DNA from 2 places in the Clostridium sp. genome. Region 1 is predicted to be linked to the other one. Evidence: riboswitches for the same ligand, from Rfam matches in the RefSeq annotation. Region 1 holds a riboswitch; the other holds the start of a gene.
The links. A riboswitch is a leader RNA that binds a small molecule or an ion and turns the genes downstream of it on or off. The one in region 1 is predicted to bind cyclic di-AMP.

Region 1 (12,057 bases):
TTGATGAAGGAAAGAAGCTGCCATTGGAAATAAAGGATCAGATAATATACTATGTTGGCCCAACTCCAGCTAAACCTGGCTATCCCATAGGATCAGCAGGACCTACTACAAGCTATAGAATGGACAGCTTTACTCCAAGGCTGTTGGATATTGGGCTGAAGGGAATGATAGGCAAGGGCGCTAGATCAGGTGATGTAATAGAATCCATGAAGAAGAATAATGCAGTATATTTCGGTGCTATAGGTGGAGCAGCGGCACTTATAGCCAGGTCAATAGAAAAAGCTGAAGTTATAGCCTATGAAGATTTGGGTTCAGAAGCTATAAGAAAACTTACAGTTAAGAATTTACCGGCCATTGTAATAATAGATTCTGAAGGAAATAATTTATATGAAATGGGACAAAAAAGCTACCTGGAAAGTTTGTAGCCATTATATGTTTTATAGGAGATATTTGATATGGTATTAAAGAAAAATAGAGTTCCTTTAAAAATCAAGGCAGTAATATTTGCTCTATTAAGCGTTGCTGCAATTATAATATATGTGAATGCAGCTGTTGAAAACAGGAGAAACAATGCTAAAACCGGTCAACAGGTTCAAAAGTACTCAATAGAGGCTAAAGAAAAGAAGGATGACAAAAATGTACAGTTGGAAGAACAGTATAAACAGGCAGAAAGCCTGTTCAGAAATAAGCAGTATGCAAATTCTATAGAGAAGGCAGATAAAATTATAGAACAGGATGTAAAATTCTATAAGGCCTATAACATAAAGGGAATAGCACTGTGCTACAGTAATAATTATGAGGAAGGAATGAAAAACATAGACAAATCCCTTGAATTAAATCCAGACTATGGATATGCTAGATTCAACAAGGCGCTTGCATATGAACTCTATGGGAAATATGATGAGGCCTTGTTATGGTATGACAAGGATCTGGAGATAGAAAATTATGTATGGAGTTATTATGGCAAAGCAAGTATTTATGGAAGAAGAGGTGACGTTCCAAATACTGTTAAATATCTTAAGACAGCTTTGGATATATCACCGGAGATAAAAAGTACAGCTAGGGAAGAAAGAGACTTTGATCCCGTAAGAGCTTCGGAAGAATTTCAGGATTTAGTTAAATAAAATTTTTATCTATACCATATTTTTTACACTTTAGGGAGATGGTTCTATGGGTTAATCCCAGTATTTTACCTACTTTATTATAACTCCCGTATTTTTTCATAGCCTTTGATATGATTTCCCTTTCGTATTCTTCAATAGTAGCCAGTTCTCCATCTTTTAGATTTATTAGACTTTCTGCATCCTGACTGTCATTTTTTATATAGAAGGGTAAATCATCTGATCTTATTGCATGTCCGTCGCACATATTTATTGCCCTTTCTATTATGTTCTCCAATTCTCTTATGTTTCCAGGCCAGTGATATTCCCTTAAATAATTTAGGGATTTCTTGTCTATTCGAGAAACGCTCTTGTTTAGTTTTTTATTTATTTTCTTTATGAAATGCTCCACCAGGAGATTTATATCTTCTTTTCGATCTCTTAAAGGAGGAAGTATTATACTTATAACATTTAATCTATAATATAAATCTTCTCTGAACTTATTGGATTTTAACATTGCCTCCAGATTTTTATTGGTAGCGGCTATTATTCTTACATCTACCTTATGGGTGGTGAGTCCGCCTACGCTTTCAAATTCTTTCTCTTGAAGTACTCTCAGCAGTTTGACCTGCATGGATACAGGCATATCACCTATTTCATCCAGAAATATAGTTCCCCTGTCTGCAAGATCAAATTTACCGGGTTTACTCTTTACAGCGCCGGTAAAAGCACCCTTTTCATATCCAAAAAGTTCGCTTTCAAATAAATTCTCTGGTATTGCAGCGCAATTTATTCTAATTAAAGGTTCATTTCTCCTGTTGCTGTTATTATGTATGGCTTTTGCTATAAGCTCCTTACCTGTACCACTTTCACCTCTTATAACTACAGTGGAAGTGGATTTGGATGCTTTTTCAGCAATTACAAGACATTCCTTCAAAGAACCGCTGTTGCCTATTATGGAATTGAAAGAACCGGCCAATCTGTTTTGTCTATTTAATTCCTCCTTATAATAATTTAGTTTTTCTTCTGAGTTCTCTAGTTTTTTAAGAAGGTCTTTTAATTCATCGGCAGTTCGTGATATTGACATTACCCCTTTGAATTTTTTATCTGCATATATTGGAGTCACTGTTGAAATTATTGTTTTATTGTCTTTATGATAAACTTTGTTTTTAATGGAAATCTTGGAATTGAATACTTTTATTCTCAAGCCGTGTGGAGAAATATTTATTAAGTCCTTTCCCACGATATCCGGGCTTTTTATATTATAGTGATTTTCATATGCCGGATTTACATAACTCACAATTCGCCTGTCATCTATAAAGCAGATTAGTTCATGAGATGCTTCAAGTATTTTTTTGAAACGTTCATTTAGTTCCTTTATACCTACAAGATCGGAAATATCCTGAAATATACCCATGGCACCTATTACCTTGTCATTTAAAAATATGGGAGATCTATTGGTTATTACAAGATTTTTGTTTATATACTGGGTTTCACCTACTTTTTTTCTCTTTATTTTAAGCAGATTTGGGAGATCTGAAGTTGGGATTATATCTTTTACAAACCTTCCCGTTACTTCCTGTAAGGTCTTATTTACAATTTTTAGGGCATAATCATTCATTGTGGTGATACAGGCATTCTCATCTATGACAACTATACCGACAGGTATATTTTTAACTATTTGTTCGTAAGCTATTGTATTTTCTTCCATTATGTCATCTATTTTTGACGCAGTAGGATTATCTTTTGACAGGTCATTGATTATGAAATTGCATAGTTTGTGCACGGCTTTTTTGCCGGTTTCGGTATCTTCCAGACAGGATACCTCGATTTTTTCATTTTGTTTTATTTTAAGAGATACGAGAGCCAGCATGCTTACAGCAAGAGGTTCTTTTGCTGCAAGATTTTTTATATACAAATTTATTCCGTATTTATTTTTAATCTGTACTGCCATATGGACAATTAAGGCTGCAATTCTTATATGAATTCCGTTTGGGATTGGTACTGTAATTATATTTTTATACATATAATCATCCTTTCTGATAAAAAATATCAATATCAAAATAAAATATGATAAAAAGTATCAACTATTATGTTACAGCTAAAATGGCCTGAAGTCTAGTTTATGTAATTTGAGATCTTGTAAATATAATAATATGTAAAATAATGCTTGATAAAAAGTATCAAATATTTAATCCTCAAATTTTTATTGCATTATAAAATAAAATTTTATTTAAAAAGTCTTATTGCAGGAATTCAGGGGCTTGATCGGATATGAAAAATATGTGCCATAAAAAATTTTCAACATCAGCTTGATTTGGCATAAAAATTGCTATAATAAATAATACACAGAAGGGGGAATATTAATGAAGAAAGGTATTGCAGCTTCAAAAGGATATTCGATAGGCAAAGTATATTTAAAAAAAGATAGAAAAATAAAAATAGAAGATAGAAAAGTAGATGATGTAAAAGGAGAAATTTCAAGATTCAAGACTGCCCTTGAAGCCTCCAAAAAGCAGCTTGAAAACATAAAAGCCAAGGCTGAAAAAGAACTGGGTGCTGATAAAGCGGCAGTGTTTGACAGTCATATTATGCTTTTGGATGATCCGGAATTTGCAGGCTCAATAGAAGGAGAAATTGAAAGCAATAGTGTAAATGCGGAAAAGGCACTTTCTGATATGGTAAAAACGTATATGGCAACATTTGCAGCAATGGAAGATGAATATCTGAGGGAAAGGGGAGCAGATGTAAAAGATGTAGGAAAGAGAATACTGGATAATCTTACAGGCAATGTATCAGGAATTTCAGAAGTAGCGGAAAATACAGTAATAGTGGCCCATGATTTAACTCCATCTGATACGGCGCAGCTTGATAAAAGTAAGGTTACAGCGTTTTTGACTGATATAGGTGGGAGAACTTCCCATAGTGCAATTATGTCAAGAACTCTGGAAATACCGGCAGTAGTTGGCATGAAGGATATAACTTCCTCAGTTAAAGATGGAGATATAGTAATTGTTGATGGAATTGAAGGTATTGCTATAATAAATCCTGATGAAAGAACCATAAGCGAGTATGAATTAAAGAAGGAAAATTATGAAAAGGAAAAAGCCAAACTTAAAAAGCTTATAAGTGTAGAGACAAGGACTAAAAGTGGAAAGCGTGTATTGGTGGCAGGAAATATAGGAAAACCCAAGGACGTAGATCAAGTTATAGAAAATGGTGGAGATGCCATAGGATTGTTCAGAACGGAATTTTTATATATGGATAGAGATGAGATGCCAGGCGAAGATGAACAGTTTGAAGCTTATAAATATGTTCTTGAAAAGATGGGAAACAAATCTGTAGTTATAAGAACACTTGATATAGGTGGAGATAAAAAACTCTCATATCTTCCATTACCTGAAGAAATGAATCCCTTCCTCGGATACAGAGCTATAAGACTTTGTCTTGACAGGCAGGACATATTCAAAGTACAGCTTAGGGCATTGCTTAGAGCATCAATTTATGGCAATCTCAAAATAATGTTTCCTATGATATCTTCTCTGGAGGAAATACTTCAGGCAAAAAATGTAATCGAGCAATGTAAAGAAGAACTTAAAAATGAAGGCAAACAGTATAAAGATGACATAGAAGTTGGTATAATGGTTGAGATACCTGCCGCTGCTGTGAATTCTCAGGAACTTGCCAATTATGTAGATTTCTTTAGTATAGGGACTAATGATTTGATTCAATATACCTTAGCTGCAGATAGAATGAATGAAAAAGTATCATACTTGTATAATCCAATGCATCCAGCAGTGCTGAAACTTATAGAGATGACAATACAATCTGCACACAGGGCTGGAAAGTGGTGTGGAATGTGCGGTGAGATGGCTGGTGATGAGAGGGCTATTCCTACATTGGTAGAATATGAACTGGATGAATTTTCAATGAGTGCATCTTCAATACTGAAAGCAAAACAACTCATAATGGAGAAATAAAATAACTGAGTTTTAAAATCCCCCGATAGTGATATTGTGGGGATTTTGTATTTGAAGCATTGAAAAAATTCAGATTTATTGGTAATCTATAGATATAGTGTAATTACCTTGATAGGAGGGGTTTTATGAAAAGTTTTAAGATGGTTAAGAGTATATCCATAGGTGTTCTCTTTTTGATTTTGGCATTGGGATTTACTGCGTGCAGCAAAAATAATACAAGTACTTCACAAGTTCCTTCGGATAATAATTCTGCGGATTCACAAAAATCAACTCAAAAGTCCAGTAGTGAAACTAAAGACAAAAAGGAAGAAGTCAAGCAGGAAGAAGTCAATACAAAAGTTAAGACTTCAGGTGGAATTGAGTTTACCAAGAAGGAATTGGACAGCAATACCAAGGTTGAATTCAATACTCCCTGGGAAAGCTCCGAAGGTGGTACATATAGTGCAACTATAGAGGGAAAAGGTGAAGAGGCAATAGAAGAGGGACAGGGCAAGATAATATTGAAAGGCAATGATAAAGTTTATTCTTTTGAACTTATAAATAATTCACAAAAATCCCCTAAATCAATTGAATGGGCTGATGATGAAAATTTGCTCGTTGTTATTGGAATGTCAATGGGTACGGTTTCAAAAGGCGGAAACCTGTATATGCTGAATGTGAATACAGGGAAAGTATTTTTGGTTCTGGATACACCAAGTGACAAACAGCAGGTTATGTCTGCGGAGAAAAATGGAAATAAGTTAAATCTAAAGGTAAATGTATATGATGACGATGTCTATAATAAATCCCATATAGAAAATTGGGTGATTGAGCCTTTTGATCCAAGCCTTAATAGTGATATGAAAGTTAGAGACTCTAGCGGAAAATTAATTTCAGAAATATAATGATTATGTAAATGCTTTTGAATTACTGAAGGAGTAAATTTTATGGATAAGTCTCGAAAAATATATACAAAAGCTTTGGACAAGTATAATGACGGTTACATAGATAAGGCTGTAGAATTGTGTGAAAAAAGCATATCTATTGATTTACACAATGCGGCCGCTATTAATCTAAAGGGACTTCTCATGTATTTAAAAGGTGATATTGAAACGGCCCGTAAATTATGGAAGATGAATGCACAGACAAATAAAGACGGAGTTTCAGAAAAATACCTTGAGAATTCAAATGGAGATGTAAGCAGGAAGATACTATATAATAAGGCAATATCCTTTATAAAAAAATTAAAAATCAATGAGGCGATTCCATTACTTGAACAATGCAGTGAAAGTGATTTCAATATGATTGATGTAAACAACTATCTGGCACTATGTTACATAAAAAAAGGTAAATATTCCAAGTCAATTGAACTTTTGGACAAGGTTTTTCAAATTGACAGAAATAATAAGATGGCAAGACAAACCAGAAAATCTCTTCAGGATATGAAGATGGTTAAAAAACAGGTAAATTTAAAAAGAAAAATTTGTATATCTATAATAATTGTAATTGCAATAATCTCTGTATTATATTTTTTGTTAGTTGGGAAAAATAATTATGGAAAGCTGCAAAATATAAAAGGAATTAACTTGTTAAGTTTAATAAATGGTCAGAAACATTATAAAGATGAAGTAGTACATAATGACAAAAAAAGTCAATCTTCAAAAGTTCCTAAAAAAGAAAAAAATATTAAAAAAAGCAATTTCCCTTATAATGACATTAAAAGTTATATGGGTAATAGAGATTATGATAAATTATACAGTGAACTTATGAATTTTAAAGAAGAAGATGATTCTCTGACTATTAATGAAAAGGTGATTCTAATAAAAGCCAAACAGCTTCTTGTTTCAGATGGAGTTGATTACTTCTATAATAAAGGGTGCAGTTACTTGAACAACAGGGATTACACAAAAGCAAAAGAATATCTTCAAAAGGCTTTCCGGTATGGTTTAAGTAGTTCTATATACCCGGATATAATCTACATGCTGGGTTATAATCTTGAACTATCCGGTGATATAGAAAATGCTATAAGTTACTATGACAAATATGACAAGAATTATAAAGATGGATCATATGAAGAAACGGTAATTTACAGACTTGCACTTATTTACAGAGATCTGGATAAATCTATGGCTAAAGCGTATGCACAGAGATTGGTAGATAAATATCCAACTTCCATATATAATAATTCTGTGATACATTCTATAATAGGAAGTTGAATATGCGTAAAAATATTGACTAAGTAAATAATAGAGTATAGAATATAATTAAAAGATATACCCTTATAGGGTATAAGGAGGTTGGAAAGAATGATAGAAGAAATAAAAGATGAAAATTTTTCACAGTCGGTCAATGAGTCATCTGCTCCTGTAGTTGTGGATTTTTGGGCTTCATGGTGTGGACCATGTAAAATGCTGTCACCTATAATGGATGAGGTGTCCGAAGAAGTTGGATCAAAGGCCAAATTCTTCAAGGTGAATGTAGATGAAAACCCTAATACAGCTTCCCAATTCAAAGTTTCAAGCATTCCTACTGTAATGGTATTTAAGGATGGAAATGTAGTGGATAAGTTTGTTGGATTCAAACCTAAAGAGGCCGTAAAACAAGTACTGGAAAAGCATATATAATTTTGATAGTCATAGATTATCCATTATGGAATTGAAATGGCAGATTGACTGTTATGTTGATTTGCCATTTTATTATAAACTTTTAAATGGAGATGGTAACCAAATGGAAGGTACAAGGTACGATATAGCTGTAGTTGGCAGCGGGCCGGCAGGTCTTGCAGCGGCAATTAATGCAAAGATAAGAAATAAGAATATAGCTTTGTTCGGGATAGAAGAATTAAGCAACAAGCTGGTAAAAGCACCTATAATAAATAATTATCTTGGCTTTTACAACATGACGGGACAGCAGTTTAAAGAAAAATTTAAAGAGCATATAAAATTTCTCGATATATCCATAATTACGGAAAAGATAAATACTATTTATGCCATGAGAGACTATTTTGCGCTGGATTCAAATGGGAAAATGTATGAAGCAAAATCCGTTATAATTGCAACGGGTGTCGAATATACAAAACCTCTAAATGGAGAAGAGAAGTTTTTGGGCAGGGGCGTAGGTTATTGTGCTACTTGTGATGCGCCGCTTTACAAAGGTAAGAGGGTATGTATAATAGGATATAACAAGGAAGCAGAAACTGAAGCAAACTATGTTAGTGAGCTTGCCGGCAAGATATATTACATACCAATGTATAAAGGTGAATTAAAATTAAATGAGAATATAGAAATTATAAGGGAAAGAGCTGTAGAAATACAGGGTAGTGATAAAGCAGAAAAGGTTATACTTAAAAATGGAGAAATTGAGGCAGACGGTATATTTGTCTTAAAAGACAGTATATCACCAGGCCAGCTTGTGCCTGGACTCGACATGGAAAATAATCATATAAAGGTAGATCTTGATATGAAGACGAATATAAAAGGTTGTTTTGCAGCAGGAGACTGTACCGGGAAACCTTATCAATATATGAAGTCAGTTGGCCAGGGACAGGTGGCAGCTTTGAGTGCGGTTGCCTATCTGGATTCAATTGAGTAAATAGAAAAAGTAGGGGATGTCACACTGATTTTTTAGTGCGACATCCCCTTTTTACTAACTGCCAGGCGTATTAATCCGCTGCAAAGAAAACATGATGACCTATGGATTTAACATTTCTCTTGCCTATATCTTTCATCCATGTTGATGTAGCTATTCTTGGATTATAGAAAAATACTGCCTTATTTGTGGGGTCTACCCCTTTTAATGCCTGTGATACTGCATTGTAGTTATTTTGGTTTGGAACTGCGGGTACATTTCCATTTCTAACGCAGGAAAAAGCGCCCCTTTGATTTATTACTTCCTGCACGGTTTTCGGGAATTCCGGGTATTTCAATCTGTTCAGTATAACAGAAGCTACAGCAACCTGCCCTTCAAAGGGCTCGCAATTGCTTTCTGCATATACGACTTTTGCCATTAAATCTACGTCTTTTTGAGTTATATATAATTTTTGATTTGAGTAGTTAAATACCTGGACTATCTCTTCCTCTTCATTGAAAAGATTGATATCTTTTTTTATTATGGAATTTGCTGATATCTTTTCCAATGGAGTAAATAGCATGAATAATAAACTTACAAAGCAAAAAAATTTTTTCAAATAAAATCCTCTCCTTGTTACCTGCGGGGTTAGCTGACGGGTTCGGTAAAGGCATAACCTACGTATAAATACGATTCACCCCAAGTGTTTTTTGGTTTCCCCGTGTTTTTTTGTTAAACTTAGGCTAATGATATTGTGTCCGTTTTATAAAAAAAAATACGGATTTTATTAAAATTTTATAAAATACTTTTTAGCTCTGATATAAATAATATTAAATAGTGTATAATTGTAAATAGATATTCTGTAAGGGATGGTGGGATACTTGGAGCTGCTGCAAATACTTATTAATTCGATAAAATACATGAGTTTGTCATCTGTAATGGATATACTTGTAGTATCCTATATTTTATATAAAGCATATATGCTTCTAAAGGAAACGAGAGCAGAACAGCTTTTAAAGGGAATAATACTTTTAATACTATTGATACCCATAAGCAGTTTTTTTAATCTGACAATGTTAAACTGGATACTTACAAAGACATTGACAATAGGTGTTCTTTCAATTATCATCATATTTCAGCCTGAAATCAGAAGTGCACTCGAGCATTTGGGCAGGACTGCTTTTACTGACAAGCATATTTTCGATGACGAAGAAACCATGCGGAATATTATAACTGAAATTGTGAATGCGGTGGATAATTTATCCAAAAGCAAAACAGGGGCACTTATTATAATAGAACAGGTTACGGGGCTGCAGGATATAATAAAGACAGGGACAAGACTCGATGCCATACTATCTTCTGCACTTCTGGAGAACATATTTGTAGTTAATACCCCTCTTCATGATGGAGCCGCTGTTGTAAAAAACAATAGAATAGTAGCTGCAGGATGTTTCCTACCACTTACCGATAATGGGGATTTGAACAAGAAGTTAGGTACAAGACATAGGGCAGGACTTGGAATATCTGAAAAATCAGATGCACTGGTGATTATTGTATCTGAGGAGACCGGGGTTATTTCACTTGCGGTGCATGGCCGAATTACACGGGACTATACGAAAGACCATCTTAGAAATTTATTGATACGTATAATGAAAAGCAGATCTGAAAAACAGTCGGGATTTAGGGGGAAAGTAAATAAATGGAAGCGAAAATTTCAAAAAACCAAATCCTTGTAAGGGCCTGCTGTATTATTATATCTTTTATCTTGTGGCTTTACATATTTAATGTAGAAAATCCAATGAGGGAAAGGAAGATTTCTGTTCCAGTGAAAATAGTAAATGAAACTGCACTCACCCGGTCAAATCTTATAAAGGTAGGAGACGATAATTACAAAATATCTCTTGATGTAAAAGGGAATGCTTCGGAGGTGTTTTCAATAAATCCTGATGATTTTGAACTGGAATGTGATTTGAGTTCTTATGTCATGAAAAAAGGGAAAAACAATGTACCTGTGAAAGTTAAAAAGCGCCCGAAGAATATAAGTATATTAAATGAAGAAAATTTATGGATGACCATAGAACTGGATGATATTTTTAAGAAGACGGTTCCAGTAAAACTTATCATAGAGGGTGAAACCAAGAATGGACTTCATGCAGTAAATCCTGTGCTGAATATAAAAAATGCTCAGATATCCGGTCCGTCAAGCATAGTCTACAATTTGAATTATGTAGTTGCAAGATATAATATAAAAAATATCAGCAAAAATACAAAAGTAAAAGTTGCTCTTGAAGCAGAGGATTCATCTGGAACTATTGTAAAAAATGTAAATATAAGTCCGAAATATGTCAACATAGATATACCTGTTGCTTATATCAAGAGTGTACCTGTTCAAATAAAGACTGTAGGTAAGATTCAGGATAATATGATACTTAGATCAGTAGTATCTCTGCCTGATAAAGTATATGTATCAGGCGAACGCAAGCTTGTTTCCAGTCTGGATGGGTTGGATACGGAACCATTGGATTTAAGCCCGATTTCAAGCAGCAGGAGTGTGGATGTAAAATTGATAATACCTGATGGAATAAAGCTTGTAAATAGCAATGGATATGTAAATTTGAAAGTTGAAGTAACCAAAAGTGGTGAATCAAATGGGGTTGAAGAGAAGAGCTTTAATCTTAACATAGAAATGAGAAATCTGAATAACAATTATACGGCTCAACTTTCAAACAATAGTTCTTCAATTGTAGTTTCCGGGAATGAAAGTATTTTAAGCAATTTGAGCGAGAATGACATATCTTGCTTTATAGATCTATCTTCCGTGTCCCAGGGTGAGGAAAGCGTTCCTTTAAATGTGATACTTCCTGAAGGTGTATCTCTTATATCAAAGAATCCACAGAACGTGAAAGTTATTATCAGCAAAAAAACATCGGAGGGTGAAAATGCCAATTAAAATAAATAGCTTGACTATAAATCTTGATGAAGATTTAAAAACTCTAAAGACCAAGGCAGCTAAAAAATTGAATATAGATGAAGAGAGTATAAAAAGATTTAGAATATTGAGAGAATCTGTAGATGCCAGGCGAAAAAACAAAATAAGGTTGAATTATATAGTAGAAATTGAAACTGAAGACGAAGAGAGATTGATGTCAAGAATACATGATAAAAATATAGTATTTTATGAAAGACATCAGTATAACGTTAAACTTGGGACACAAAAACTCATTAATAGACCAGTTGTAATAGGGATGGGACCTGCTGGAATGTTTGCAGGTCTTCTACTGGCCAAATTCGGCTATAAACCTATTATAGTGGAAAGAGGTGAGAAGGTAGAGGATAGAACAAACACCATAGAGAGATTTTGGAAAACCGGACAATTGAATACCGAATCAAATGTACAATTTGGGGAAGGTGGTGCAGGCACTTTTTCAGAT
Region 2 (12,057 bases), 540 kb from region 1:
AAATATATAGTATCCAAAGATAAAAAAAATTTATGAGAGACTTAAGATGTGTATATAAAGCATCTAATGAAGAAGATGCACTTAATAGTCTGAATAATCTAAAAGATATAAAAATATAATACTAAACCAGTATTAGTATTAGCTAAATATAAAAAAATATAACTGAAAATCAAAATTTCCAGTTATATAAAACTAAATCTAATATATTTTACACAAATCTATCTATATTCTCAAGTAAACAGTTTTACTATCTAGCACAAGGAGAGCATATCAGTTAATACAGTTACCTGATGTTTTCTTTCACTTTTTATATAAAATCTTATACTGAGTTATATTTTCTAATGTATATTACCAAAGATAAATAGGATTGCTATTTTAACTGCCACATTTTATTGGCTTTGGAAAACAACTTTTCTACACCGGCTCTATGTTGCTCAATATTTTGAACAGCATATGTGTCATTTTTATCTATTGGTTTCATATTTCCATCAACATATATTTCATATGCTTCTCCATCTTCTTCTATTCTTACACCATACTCATATCCACCGGATATCAATGGCCATATAATCAAAAGTTCACCTTTTTTACTGTTGGAAACTGCCAGATTCCCTGTATAATGCAAATAACCCGGTTTCTTTACACTATAGTTATACCCATCTTCTTTTTTCATGCCATAGGAACTGCCTTCAACTTTAGGTAGATCTTTTATAAATTTATCGTATTTGACTGTTGTTATTAAAAACCAGCTAATATTCATAATTGCAAATGCTGATATTATAAATATTATAATTCTTTTTCCATTAATTTTATTCATAAATTCACCACCCTGTTTCCCTGCTTTTTTATATTCTCGTCATGGGTAACCAGTATAATTGTTTTACCCTGTTTATTTAATTGTTTTAAAATATCAAGTACGGATTCTGCATTCTTTTTATCAAGAGAACCTGTAGGCTCATCGGCCAGTATAATATCACATTTTTTCAGCATTAATCTGGCCAATGCCACTCTTTGCTGTTCTCCGCCCGATAATGTGTATACCTTTTTATTTAACTTCTCTTCCAACCCTACAGTCCTCAAGGCCTCTTCTATTGATAAATTTGTCTTGCAATTATTTCTAACAAGCTTCAAATTTTCTTTAACAGTCTTATTATCAATTAATGCAAAGTTCTGAAATAAAAAGCCCACTTTTGTCCTAAAATAGTTCAGATGATTTTTTTTATTTTTAATGTCAATATCATCAGCAATTATTTGTCCGCTGTCAATTTTTTCAATCGCACCAATCATATTCAATAAAGTAGTTTTACCACAGCCGCTTGGCCCTGAAAATATAATAAAATCCCCATCTTCTATTGTTAAACTTAAATCCTGGAATACTACCTTTTCATCAAATTTTTTAGTTACTTTTTTTATTTCAATCATAGACTCCCACCCTTTAAGATTTTCTGAACCTGAGAATTTTCAATTTTATATATATAAAATGTGATAATGACCAGCTCCAATATCAGGATGCTTATTCCTCCAAAGGCCAGATAATAGCCTTTCTCGGTTTTCATTATCATATTGATGACAAAAGCTGTTAATATGCTTGCTGCTGTAGTTATAACTGTCATCATGATAATTTTTCTATTTTTCTGCAAAATACTATATCCAAGAATTTTCTTGATGGAAAGCTCCACAGCATTTACTTTATACTCCAATGTGATAATTGAGTTGATGATGATAATTTCTAAAAGTAGAATTAAAATACTGAATACTAGATTAATATATAAAATTCTTTTAGATATAATCCACATTTTTTGATATTTTTCCAACACATTTATCTTCTGTACAATTTGATCTTGTAAATTATGTTTAACTATAAATTTATTGAATTTATCACGTTGCTCCTCCGAAGATATCCTGTACATGACATCGTATATTTCATCTACTGATCCTATGGATTTCAAAACGCTCTGATTTTCAACTTGATCCGCTGACATGTTATTATAAACAATAACAGGATTTCTAATTAAATCACTTCCATATATGTAATCCTCGTCTATTCCCACAATATCAATGTTATCGTGATAATAAATCACATTATAATCTCGAACAAAATTAATAGTATCATTGTATGGTATACTTTTTTTTAGTTCCTCGATAATTTTAGAATTGCCCTTCATTCTATCAGGTAATATGAAATAGAAATCTTTACCTGAATTTAAATGATTAAATTCTTTTATTTTACTGGATAAATAATCAAAGGCATTTCTATTTGCAGAAATAGTTTTTACACTTACAACCTGGGAGATATCTTTCAAGGCAATTGCATTAAATTCTCTGAAAAATTCTCTATAAAATGTTTCCCGTACGGCTATGGATTTATCAAATACATCATTGATAGAACCGTCAGTATTCCTAATTGACTTATACATGAACTTAATATAGTGATAATCCGAATGGTCCTGAAAAAAAGTTTTTTGTCTGTAAAAAGTATAGGATTGAAAAATGAAAGCAATATTGCTGGATATTATAAAAATGGTGATAATGGTTGTCGCTGATTTCAATCCATAATTAAGTGTCAATAATTTCTTAGAACTTCTGCCATTGGAGAAAACTTCTTTTATATTATAAAAATATAAATTTACATACAACAATCCATTGATACATAATAATACAACAAACAGTATAATTGAGATTTTTAAATTGAAGAATACGTAAGTATATTTAGACAAAACAGACAATATGAAGATAAAAGATGCTGTAAATGCAAGAGAATCCAAAAGAATATTCTGCCAGATAATAGTACTTATTTTTTCTCCCATAGTCATTCTAACAACAGCTTCTTTTTTTTGTGAAACAACATCATAAAAGGAAAATAACAATATAATACTAATGACAAGTATCCATATGGCAATTGTATTCTTTTCTGACTCCCTGTCAGGATAGCCTTGTTTGGGATGATTGCCTGCATACTTGTCAATTAAGCCCATTTTAAATTGATTGGCTTTTTCCCTGCTTCCGATAATGTAATATTCATTTTGATTTTTGATATCAGGTATACTACCAATATCTTTGAATTTAAAGTTGATATTCCCTAGGAAAAGGCTTGTATACTTTCCTTTAAGTATATTTGAATTCTGATTTATACTTTTTTCAACTCCCGGTGTCCCGTAAATATCGTATTCAGTAAGGGAACTATTTGGCTGAGATCGTATAAAAGTAAATACTTCAACTCTATTATCAGCTGCTGAATCAATAATATCACCAATCATTTCATCACTTGTCGTATCATTTTGCAGATACAATGTAGTATTGGCATATTTAGTATAAAAATTATCCAAATAGAAAATATGACTTTCCCCGATAATTAAAAGTCCTATAAACACAATACAAAAACTAATGATATACTTGATTTTTTTCAAAAAAACTCCTCCATGCTATTTATTTTCGATATAAGAGCAGCCAATGTTTATAATATTTCACTACTTTATTATTCCTAATTTAACTAGCACAACAGGTTAATTTAGTTAACAAGTACTTGTTAACTAAATTATAACTTTTACAACTGTAAAAGTAAAGACCTTATTTGAAAATATTTAATAAAAATATTGACATTACGACAATTGTCGTATACACTTTGTTTAAGAAATAATAAAAGAAAGGTTGATTGTAAAATGAAAAAACTTCCCAGAACAGAACTTGAAATAATGAAATTTATCTGGAGTAGAAAAGATAAAGTATCTACAAAGGATGTAGCCAAACATATGGAAGATATTCTGGAGTGGAAACTCAGTACTACATCCAAAACTTTATCAAGACTTGTAAAAAAAGATTTTCTTGCTACAGAACGAATAGGCAAGCAATCTTATTTTATCCCAATAGTAGAAGAAAATGATTACTTAAAATTTGAAACTAGAGATTTCTTTAATTATCTTCATGGAAAATCATTAAAAAGTATAATATCTACACTTGAGGAAAGTGATGAAATCACTGATAAAGATTTAGATGAACTTGAAAAGTGGATAAAGAGTAGGTAATTGAAATGAAAGATATTTTTGTAGAAGTATTAAGAACAAGTTTGCTTACAGGAATATTAATATTGGGAATAATTATTATGAAAGATAAGTTTTTAGATAAATATAGCCATAAATTTAATTACTTTTTAGCTGTTATGGTCATTATAAGAATGGTTTTAGTAGTTAATATTAAACTTGATATAAATATAAATAGTTTCGCAAATGAAAATTATACTGCTTATCATAGAGTTCTATATAACCTAACCCAACCTCATCTAAGCAATATTGATATAATCGATTACACTTATATCACAATGCTGATCTGGATTATCGGAGCAATAGGCATTTTACTATACTATATTTATTTTCAGGGTGAATTTTATTTAAAAGTTAGAAATAATATGACTTTTGTAAAAGATACAAGAATAGCAAAAATTTTGGATAATGAAAAAATAAATTTGAATATAAGTAAGAACATAAAAGTTAAAATAGTAAAAGGAATTTCTTCACCAGCTATAATAGGAATATTAAATTCTACAATAATTCTACCAGCTCAAAAATTTTCAAACAATGAATTAAAATGGATATTCAGGCATGAATTATTCCACTTTAAAAGGAAAGATAATATCATAAAGCTTCTTATGATATTATCAATGTCATTACATTGGTTTAATCCGTTAATGTATATATTTAGAAAATTTTTTAATGAACAATGTGAGTTATCCTGTGATGAAGCAGTTGTTATTGGAGCTAAAACAGAAGATATCAAAGAATACGCATTGCTTTTAGTAAAATCTGTTAGGTATAGAAATAACCTTAAACTTTCTACAATATCATCACAGTTAACTGATAAAAAAGTAAATATAACGAAAAGGAGGATAGAAAATATGTTAAGTTTGAAGCCAAGAAAAAAGGGAATGGCAGTTATAGCCATATCACTAGCTATTGTAGGGAGCTCACTGTTTGCATTAAATATCAATAAGGTATCAGCAACATCTCTACAAAATAATACTAATATTGTAGCTGAAAAAAGATTAAATCAAAGCAATAGTGATTATACAGAGAAAAAATCAGTAGTAAATAGAAGCGCAACAGTAACGTTAGAAACATATACCTATAAAGATGCCCCGAAAGAATTGAGAGAAGAACATGCTGAAAACTGCAAAGCGGTTAATATAGAGGTCAAAGATTCAGATATAATTGGAAAATTTGTTTCAGCAGTTTGGAATAAATAATACAATATTATTTCTCACATATAATCAATATAGACAAAGGATTATTGTGGAGGATTAGCTTGATGGCATATACTAAAAATAGGAATAAAAATTTAATTGGTGACAAGGTCAAATATGCAAGGCTTAAAAGCAAGCATAAAATAACTCAAAACGATTTACTTGCCAGACTTGCAGTAAGAGGTATAACCCTTGAAAAAACAGCAATATCCAAAATTGAATCCAAAACAAGGCCAGTTACAGACAAGGAACTTGTTGCCATAGGTGATGCTTTAGGTGTAAGTATATTATGGCTTCTTGGTAAGGAATGAGAATGTTTTTTCTATTTAATAATCAGCCTGTGTTTTAATTTAATGTTGAAATTTGATATAATTATGTTATGTTTAATGAAAAAAGGACATTACTATAGCAAATTTAAATATTATATATAGAATAGATAAAGAATAGTCATAGGAGGGAAAATATGAATAAAAAAATATTTTCAACAATTATTATAGCATCTTTGCTTATGACGGCTTGTGGAAGAACCAATTTAACTACTAATCCTCCGCAACAAAATAATCAATCATCTTCAGTGTCATCTACACCAAAAACTTATACTCAAAATAGCACAAATGCAACAAGTTCAAAGTCAGATCCTGGCACCAATAATATAAAAAATATAAAAGGTTTTACTACTATTGAAAATCAGTCTTTTATGGTTGATTTAAATTCATGGGGTAATGTAAAATTTGTATCGGGGAAAATTACAGGCGGCAACCACATACCGGTAGTGTTTTATCTAACCAGTGAAAATGGAGATATTCTTTATAGTTTTGAAGATACACCTTTCCCATATAATGTAGATGTTAAAGCAGTTTCATTTCAAGATGTAAATAAAGATGGATTAAAAGATATAATCATCATTGTTATTGATAACGCCAACTTTGGGAAACCAATATCCGCTGTTTGGTTACAAAATGATGATAAAAAGTTTACTTGTAATACGAAACTATCTCAAGAGATGAATGAGTCTGGAAACAATAATGATATAAAAACTGTAACGTATTATCTTTCTAAAAAATTCTAAATGCCTTAAAGGTACATTAGGGAAGTCAGAATGGCTTCCCTAAAAATTTTGTATACTTGTATTAACGCTATTTTAAACATATCCCAATGTAATTATAAATAAAATCAAAAGGGGAATACTAATGAAAAATAAAAAAATTGTACTTTTTATTATCATGGCATTATTAATACTTGCATTAGTAGCATGTACAAAAGGCAGTAAAGAAAATCAAAATTACGTAAGTGAGCCAAAACAAAATCAGCGAGCAGAAAATAGTCTGGACAAAGTTGATAATTCAAATAAGAAAGGCTTGTCAGATTTAACAAATGGAATAAAACAAAATGATAATATTCAGAAGGATAATACAATAACAAAAGTAGAGGAAAGAAGAAAAGAATTTTTAGGAAAATTAGATAATATTCAAAAAGAACTTGATGATTTACCGGAAAAGAAGGATTCAGATTCTGGGATAACAAATGCTATGAAGAGTTATTACGGAAAATCTTATGATATGTATGATAAAGCATTAAATGAGATTTATGCCTTACTAAAAAAAGAGTTATCTCCAGAAATAATGAAGAATTTAAAAAATGAACAAATTAAATGGATAGAATGGAAAGAAGATATGGCAAATAAAGAAGGGTTAAAATATAATGGAGGAACTTTTGAAAATGTTGCATATTATATGTCTTTATATAATTCAACAAAGAAAAGATGTTATGAATTAGTTAATAAATATATGACAAATTAAAATATATTTATTATTTGATATATTTTAGCAAGCACACAAAAAGAGAGCGTTCATAGATTTGTGTAAAATATAATAGATGAGACAGAATTTGTTTGAAAATTGTATAGGATTATGCTCCTGTAGTAATTTCTATTTTTTGGAAAATAACTATGAATATGTATTTATACACATTCATAGTTCTGCCTGCTTGTTCCCAGCAATTTTGCCCACGGCAAAAGCATGAAGGAATGATTGTCCAATGAATAAATTACCACTAAAAATTAAAGTCCTGTTATGAAGGTTATTGAATATGGTAGTAAAAAAATATAAGGGAAGCTTTTTTGAGCATTTTAGTGTAATCTATGATATAAGACAGGAAGGTAAAGTTAGGCATAAGCTTATAGATATCATTTTTATTGCAGTTGCAGCGACAATATGCAGCTGCAATGATTGGGAGGACATTGAAGCCTGGGCAATTAAAAGAGAGGATTGGCTAAGGAAGTACCTTGAACTGCCAAACGGCATACCAACACATCATACAATTGAAAGAGTATTAAATTTAATAGATCCCAAACAGTTTGAAAGATGTTTTGTGCTCTGGATGAGAGAAGTAACAGAGATTGAGAATAACACGATAATAGCAATCGACGGAAAAACAATGCGGGGAACAGAAAACAAAAGGAATAATAAAAAGGCAGTTCATATAGTAAAAGTGCATGGGCAGCAGTAACAAACTTATTATAGGGCAGGTAAAGACAGATGAAAAAAGCAATGAAATTACTGCAATACCTGAATTACTTGATATGCTGTTAATAAAGGGCAGTATTGTTACAATTGATGCAATGGGATGCCAGAAAGATATTGCAGAAAAGATTGTAAGAAACAATAAAGCAGACTATGTCCTGGCACTTAAAGAAAACCACAAGGTTTTATACAATGAGGTAGAAGAATATTTCAAAGATGTGAAACGAGAGAAGGTAAAGGATGAAAAAATTGAGTGCTGCCGCACTATGTAAAAATCCCATGGCAGAATTGAAGAAAGAATCTTTTACTATTCTACTGATATATCATGGATGGAAGCTAAAAATGAGTGGAGAAAATTAAATGGCATAGGTATGGTTATTTAGAAAGTGTGAAGAAAATGGCAGAAAGACAGAGGAGTGTAGATACTATCTGGGAAGTATCAAGGATGTAAAAGATTTCTCACAAGCAGCAAGAAAACATTGGGGAATTGAGAGCACCCATTGGAACCTGGATGTAACTTTTAGAGAAGATGAAAATAGGAACAGAACAGGAAACAAACCGCAAAACATTGGACTACTAAAAAGAATTGCTCTTAACTTAGTAAAAAAAGATGAAGAAAGATATCCTAAGAAAAGCTTGAAATCCAGAAGGTTTCAGGCATTGCTTAGTCTGGAATATCTTGAATATATATTATTCATAAATTTTAGACATATGTAAGAAAATTTAAAAAGAGTACAAATTTATAGACTGGATATATCCATCAAGGACTATCCGGTTTCGAATGAGGTTTTCTTTTAAATGAGTAAAGGTCTAAGCTCTGGCCCGCTTCTTACACCAGCTCACAGTAATACCAGAGTATATTTCAGGGGAAATATGGCATATCTCATATATAAATACTGCAAAGGTATTTTTTAAAAAATTCTTGTAAGAGAATTTTGGAAGGAGATGGGTTCATGCTTTTGCCGTGTGTTTGGATATTTGTGCATTTGACATGTATATGTTAAAGTGTTATGATTATGTGTATAACAATAAATGTGAAAAATGTTACAATGTTACTAGCGCTTAATCAATTTGAACGGGAAAACCAATTTTGGGGTGAATCCTGCTGTAGGCAGGTAGGGTTAATTTCTTCGATCCGAATCCGTCAGCTAATCTCGTAAGCGTTGAAGGGAAGTTTTTGGTATACACGAATTTGTATTTTTTGATATACCTTTGAATTATGGCTTTATAAGCTGCGGAGACTTCTCTGCAGCTTATTGTTTTTTGATTATCCAGCAGCTTCCATGTAGCACAAATAATTCTTTATATTATATTGTTAACTTTTAAAAGGAGTGTTTGGTTTGAGAAGAAAATACTGGAATATACCACTATGGAAAGACGTCACAAAAGATGAATGGAACAGTTGGAAATGGCAGATTTCTAACAGACTTACCACATTGGAGGAACTGGAACAGGTAGTAAATCTTACTGAAGACGAAAGAAATGGAGTAAAAGCTAGTCTTAAAAAGCTAAGGATGGCAATAACACCTTATTATGCAACATTGATTGATCCGGATGACTATAATTGTCCTATTAGAAGACAAGCGATTCCCACCATAGAAGAGACCAAAATATCAGAATGTGATATAAATGACCCACTGCATGAAACTCTCGATTCTCCCGTTCCCGGATTAACCCACAGATATCCTGACAGAGTACTCATCCTTGTTACTGAAAAATGTTCTATGTACTGCAGACACTGCACAAGAAGGCGGTTTGCAGGGCACGATGATAATTCTCTATCAAACAATGATATATTAAGAGCTATAGAATATGTAAAAGCTCACAGCGAAGTTAGAGATGTATTGATATCCGGCGGTGATGCACTGTGTATTTCAGATGAGAAGCTTGAATTTATATTAAAGGAGATAAAAAAGATAGATCACGTTGAAGTCATAAGAATTGGAACCAGAGTACCAGTTGTCATGCCTCAGAGAATAACCAGCAGTTTGTGCAGAATGATAAAAAAATATCATCCGGTTTGGATTAACACACATTTTAACCATCCAAACGAGGTAACCGAAGAATCAATGCTGGCCTGCAAGATGCTTGTTGATTCAGGAATTCCCCTTGGAAATCAATCAGTACTTTTAAAAAATATCAATGACTGTCCTTATATTATGAGAAATCTTGTACAGAAATTAGTAAAAAACAGAATAAGACCTTATTATATATATCAATGTGATCTATCCCAGGGTATTGAACATTTTAGAACATCAGTTTCAACCGGCATAGAAATCATGGAGCTTTTACGCGGTCATACCTCTGGATTTGCAGTACCCACTTTTGTGATTGACGCTCCAGGCGGCGGTGGAAAAATACCTGTAGGTCCCCAGTATTTGATCTCACAGACACCTGAAAAATTAATACTCAGAAACTATGAGGGTGTATTGTGTACTTATACTGAGCCATCCGATAAAAGCCACCACTGCAAACATTGTGGACTATGTCAAAAATTTAAGAAGACTAAACGTGAAGGCCTGGAAAAATTGTTTAGAAATGAGAGAGTATGTTTGACTCCCAGCAATAATGCAAGAATGGAAAGGAGAAGACAATATAATGAGTGCAAGCAGTTGTCAGCTAAATAATTATTATATCAAAATAGATAAGGATAAAATATGTGTGGACTACACCAACAGTCGTGTAAAAATAATCAAATTTTACACTATGTCAGTTCAAAATATAAAAAGACTTATTCATTTTGTTTCAAGACAGCGTCTTGGAAAAATCATATGCAACTGTGATATTGAATATCTGGATAATTTTACTAAGGCAGGTTTTGAATTGGAAGGTAAAATAGATGGCTATTTTAAAGGTAAGGATGCATTTTGTATGTCCTATTTCATCAACAAAAACAGAAGACTCTATAGTGAACATTCTAAAGAGGACCTGATTTTAAGACAGAGCTTGAATAAGAAGGACACTTTTATCTATAAAAGCAGCAATTTCAACTACCACATAAGAAATGCAGCGGAAAGTGATATAAAGAATATGATAAAATTATTTTCCCAGATATTTTCCACTTATCCCTCTGAAATTTTCAATGAAGATTATCTGAGAAACACTTTGAATAAAAAAGTCCTATATAAGGTAGCTGTGGACAATGACAGCAGAATAATCGGCATAGCTTCAGCAGATCTGGATAGAGAAAATTTGAATGCAGAAATAACCGACTGTGTCACTCATCCACATTATAGGAATAAAGGCATACTGTCTAATATAATCTATTCCCTGGAATTGGAGCTTAAGAAAATGGGATTTATAACCCTATATAGTCTGTCCAGAGCAATCCATCCTAGTATTAATCTTGTACTCAGCAAGCAAGGCTATACATTCAGAGGAAAACTTATAAATAATTGCAATATATGCGGTGGTTTCGAGAACATGAATATTTGGGTAAAAAACATCAATAATATCTGAAATTTACAGGACAATGTGTAGATACTTAACTGTTCAATAAGCAGAGAAAAGCCAAAAATTTTCTCTGCTTATTTTTTACAATACAAAATATCACTGATAAGAGCCTGCACCGGTGAACTTTCAAACTATACCGTAGACACATCCTTTGTCATAAAGGACGGCACCAATGTGGTGTATTCCAGCAGTGATCTGTCCAAATACGATATATCGAATAAGTCAAAGGAGGATACAAATACAATTTACAACGGCTCAAAGAAAGCTGAAAGCTATTACTATATAGACAAAAATACCATAATAAATAAGCCCCAAAAATCTTCCTCTTATTCCGTAACTAATTTTACAAACGGCACAAACTGGAATATGGCAAATCCTTTTGATGAAGACAGGGCTTCCGATTTTGAAAAGATAGCAGATGCCATTGTGGGAAATCTAAAAGATTCCGTTGCAGTCAATGTAAAGCAGGATGGATCCAGGGAGCTTTCGGGATCCTTGAACAACACCCAGGTACCATCACTTATAAATGCACTGGTATCCTTTCAATTCAAAAATTTATTTGGAGGAAATGCTGCTGTCAGTTCCTCCGGAGAAGAAAAAACTGATGGCAGATTCAATGTTCCCAGACTCGCGGACAATATATTTGTAAAAAATATCAAGGGAACTGTCACCACAGACAAGAACGGGTTGATCAAAACCGTACTTGGATCAGGAGTTCTTTCAGGTACCGATAAAAACAATCAAAATCACAATTTGACCTTTGAACTGCTGCTGAAAATAGATGACATTAACTCAACTGCAGTTAAAAAACCTGATCTTTCAGGTAAAAAAACAATAGTGCAGACCGCC

Region 2: linked by a shared signal. The riboswitch ahead of ablA (lysine 2,3-aminomutase) and the one ahead of LKE46_RS16065 (cell wall hydrolase) in region 1 are both predicted to bind cyclic di-AMP.

The regions. Positions count from the first base shown of each region.
Region 1 covers NZ_JAKVOI010000001.1:3,214,330-3,226,386, forward strand. Annotated here, with positions in the region: gene LKE46_RS16025 (Fe-S-containing hydro-lyase) at 1-425, shown strand, start outside; gene LKE46_RS16030 (tetratricopeptide repeat protein) at 456-1,124, shown strand; gene LKE46_RS16035 (sigma 54-interacting transcriptional regulator) at 1,117-3,126, opposite strand; gene ptsP (phosphoenolpyruvate--protein phosphotransferase) at 3,467-5,080, shown strand; gene LKE46_RS16045 (DUF4652 domain-containing protein) at 5,206-5,964, shown strand; gene LKE46_RS16050 (tetratricopeptide repeat protein) at 6,007-7,275, shown strand; gene trxA (thioredoxin) at 7,366-7,683, shown strand; gene LKE46_RS16060 (NAD(P)/FAD-dependent oxidoreductase) at 7,787-8,650, shown strand; gene LKE46_RS16065 (cell wall hydrolase) at 8,721-9,245, opposite strand; cyclic di-AMP (ydaO/yuaA leader) riboswitch at 9,249-9,381, opposite strand; gene cdaA (diadenylate cyclase CdaA) at 9,508-10,362, shown strand; gene LKE46_RS16075 (CdaR family protein) at 10,326-11,576, shown strand; gene LKE46_RS16080 (NAD(P)/FAD-dependent oxidoreductase) at 11,566-12,057, shown strand, end outside.
Region 2 covers NZ_JAKVOI010000001.1:2,675,169-2,687,225, reverse strand. Annotated here, with positions in the region: partial or broken gene LKE46_RS13145 (transposase) at 1-107, shown strand, start outside; gene LKE46_RS13140 (hypothetical protein) at 371-817, opposite strand; gene LKE46_RS13135 (ATP-binding cassette domain-containing protein) at 814-1,422, opposite strand; gene LKE46_RS13130 (DUF1430 domain-containing protein) at 1,419-3,407, opposite strand; gene LKE46_RS13125 (BlaI/MecI/CopY family transcriptional regulator) at 3,660-4,022, shown strand; gene LKE46_RS13120 (M56 family metallopeptidase) at 4,028-5,236, shown strand; gene LKE46_RS13115 (helix-turn-helix domain-containing protein) at 5,299-5,544, shown strand; gene LKE46_RS13110 (hypothetical protein) at 5,697-6,302, shown strand; gene LKE46_RS13105 (lysozyme inhibitor LprI family protein) at 6,424-7,032, shown strand; gene LKE46_RS13100 (ISAs1 family transposase) at 7,322-7,741, shown strand; gene LKE46_RS13095 (ISAs1 family transposase) at 7,728-8,027, shown strand; partial or broken gene LKE46_RS17755 (ISAs1 family transposase) at 8,149-8,472, shown strand; cyclic di-AMP (ydaO/yuaA leader) riboswitch at 8,805-8,933, shown strand; gene ablA (lysine 2,3-aminomutase) at 9,096-10,382, shown strand; gene ablB (putative beta-lysine N-acetyltransferase) at 10,354-11,214, shown strand; gene LKE46_RS13080 (hypothetical protein) at 11,383-12,057, shown strand, end outside.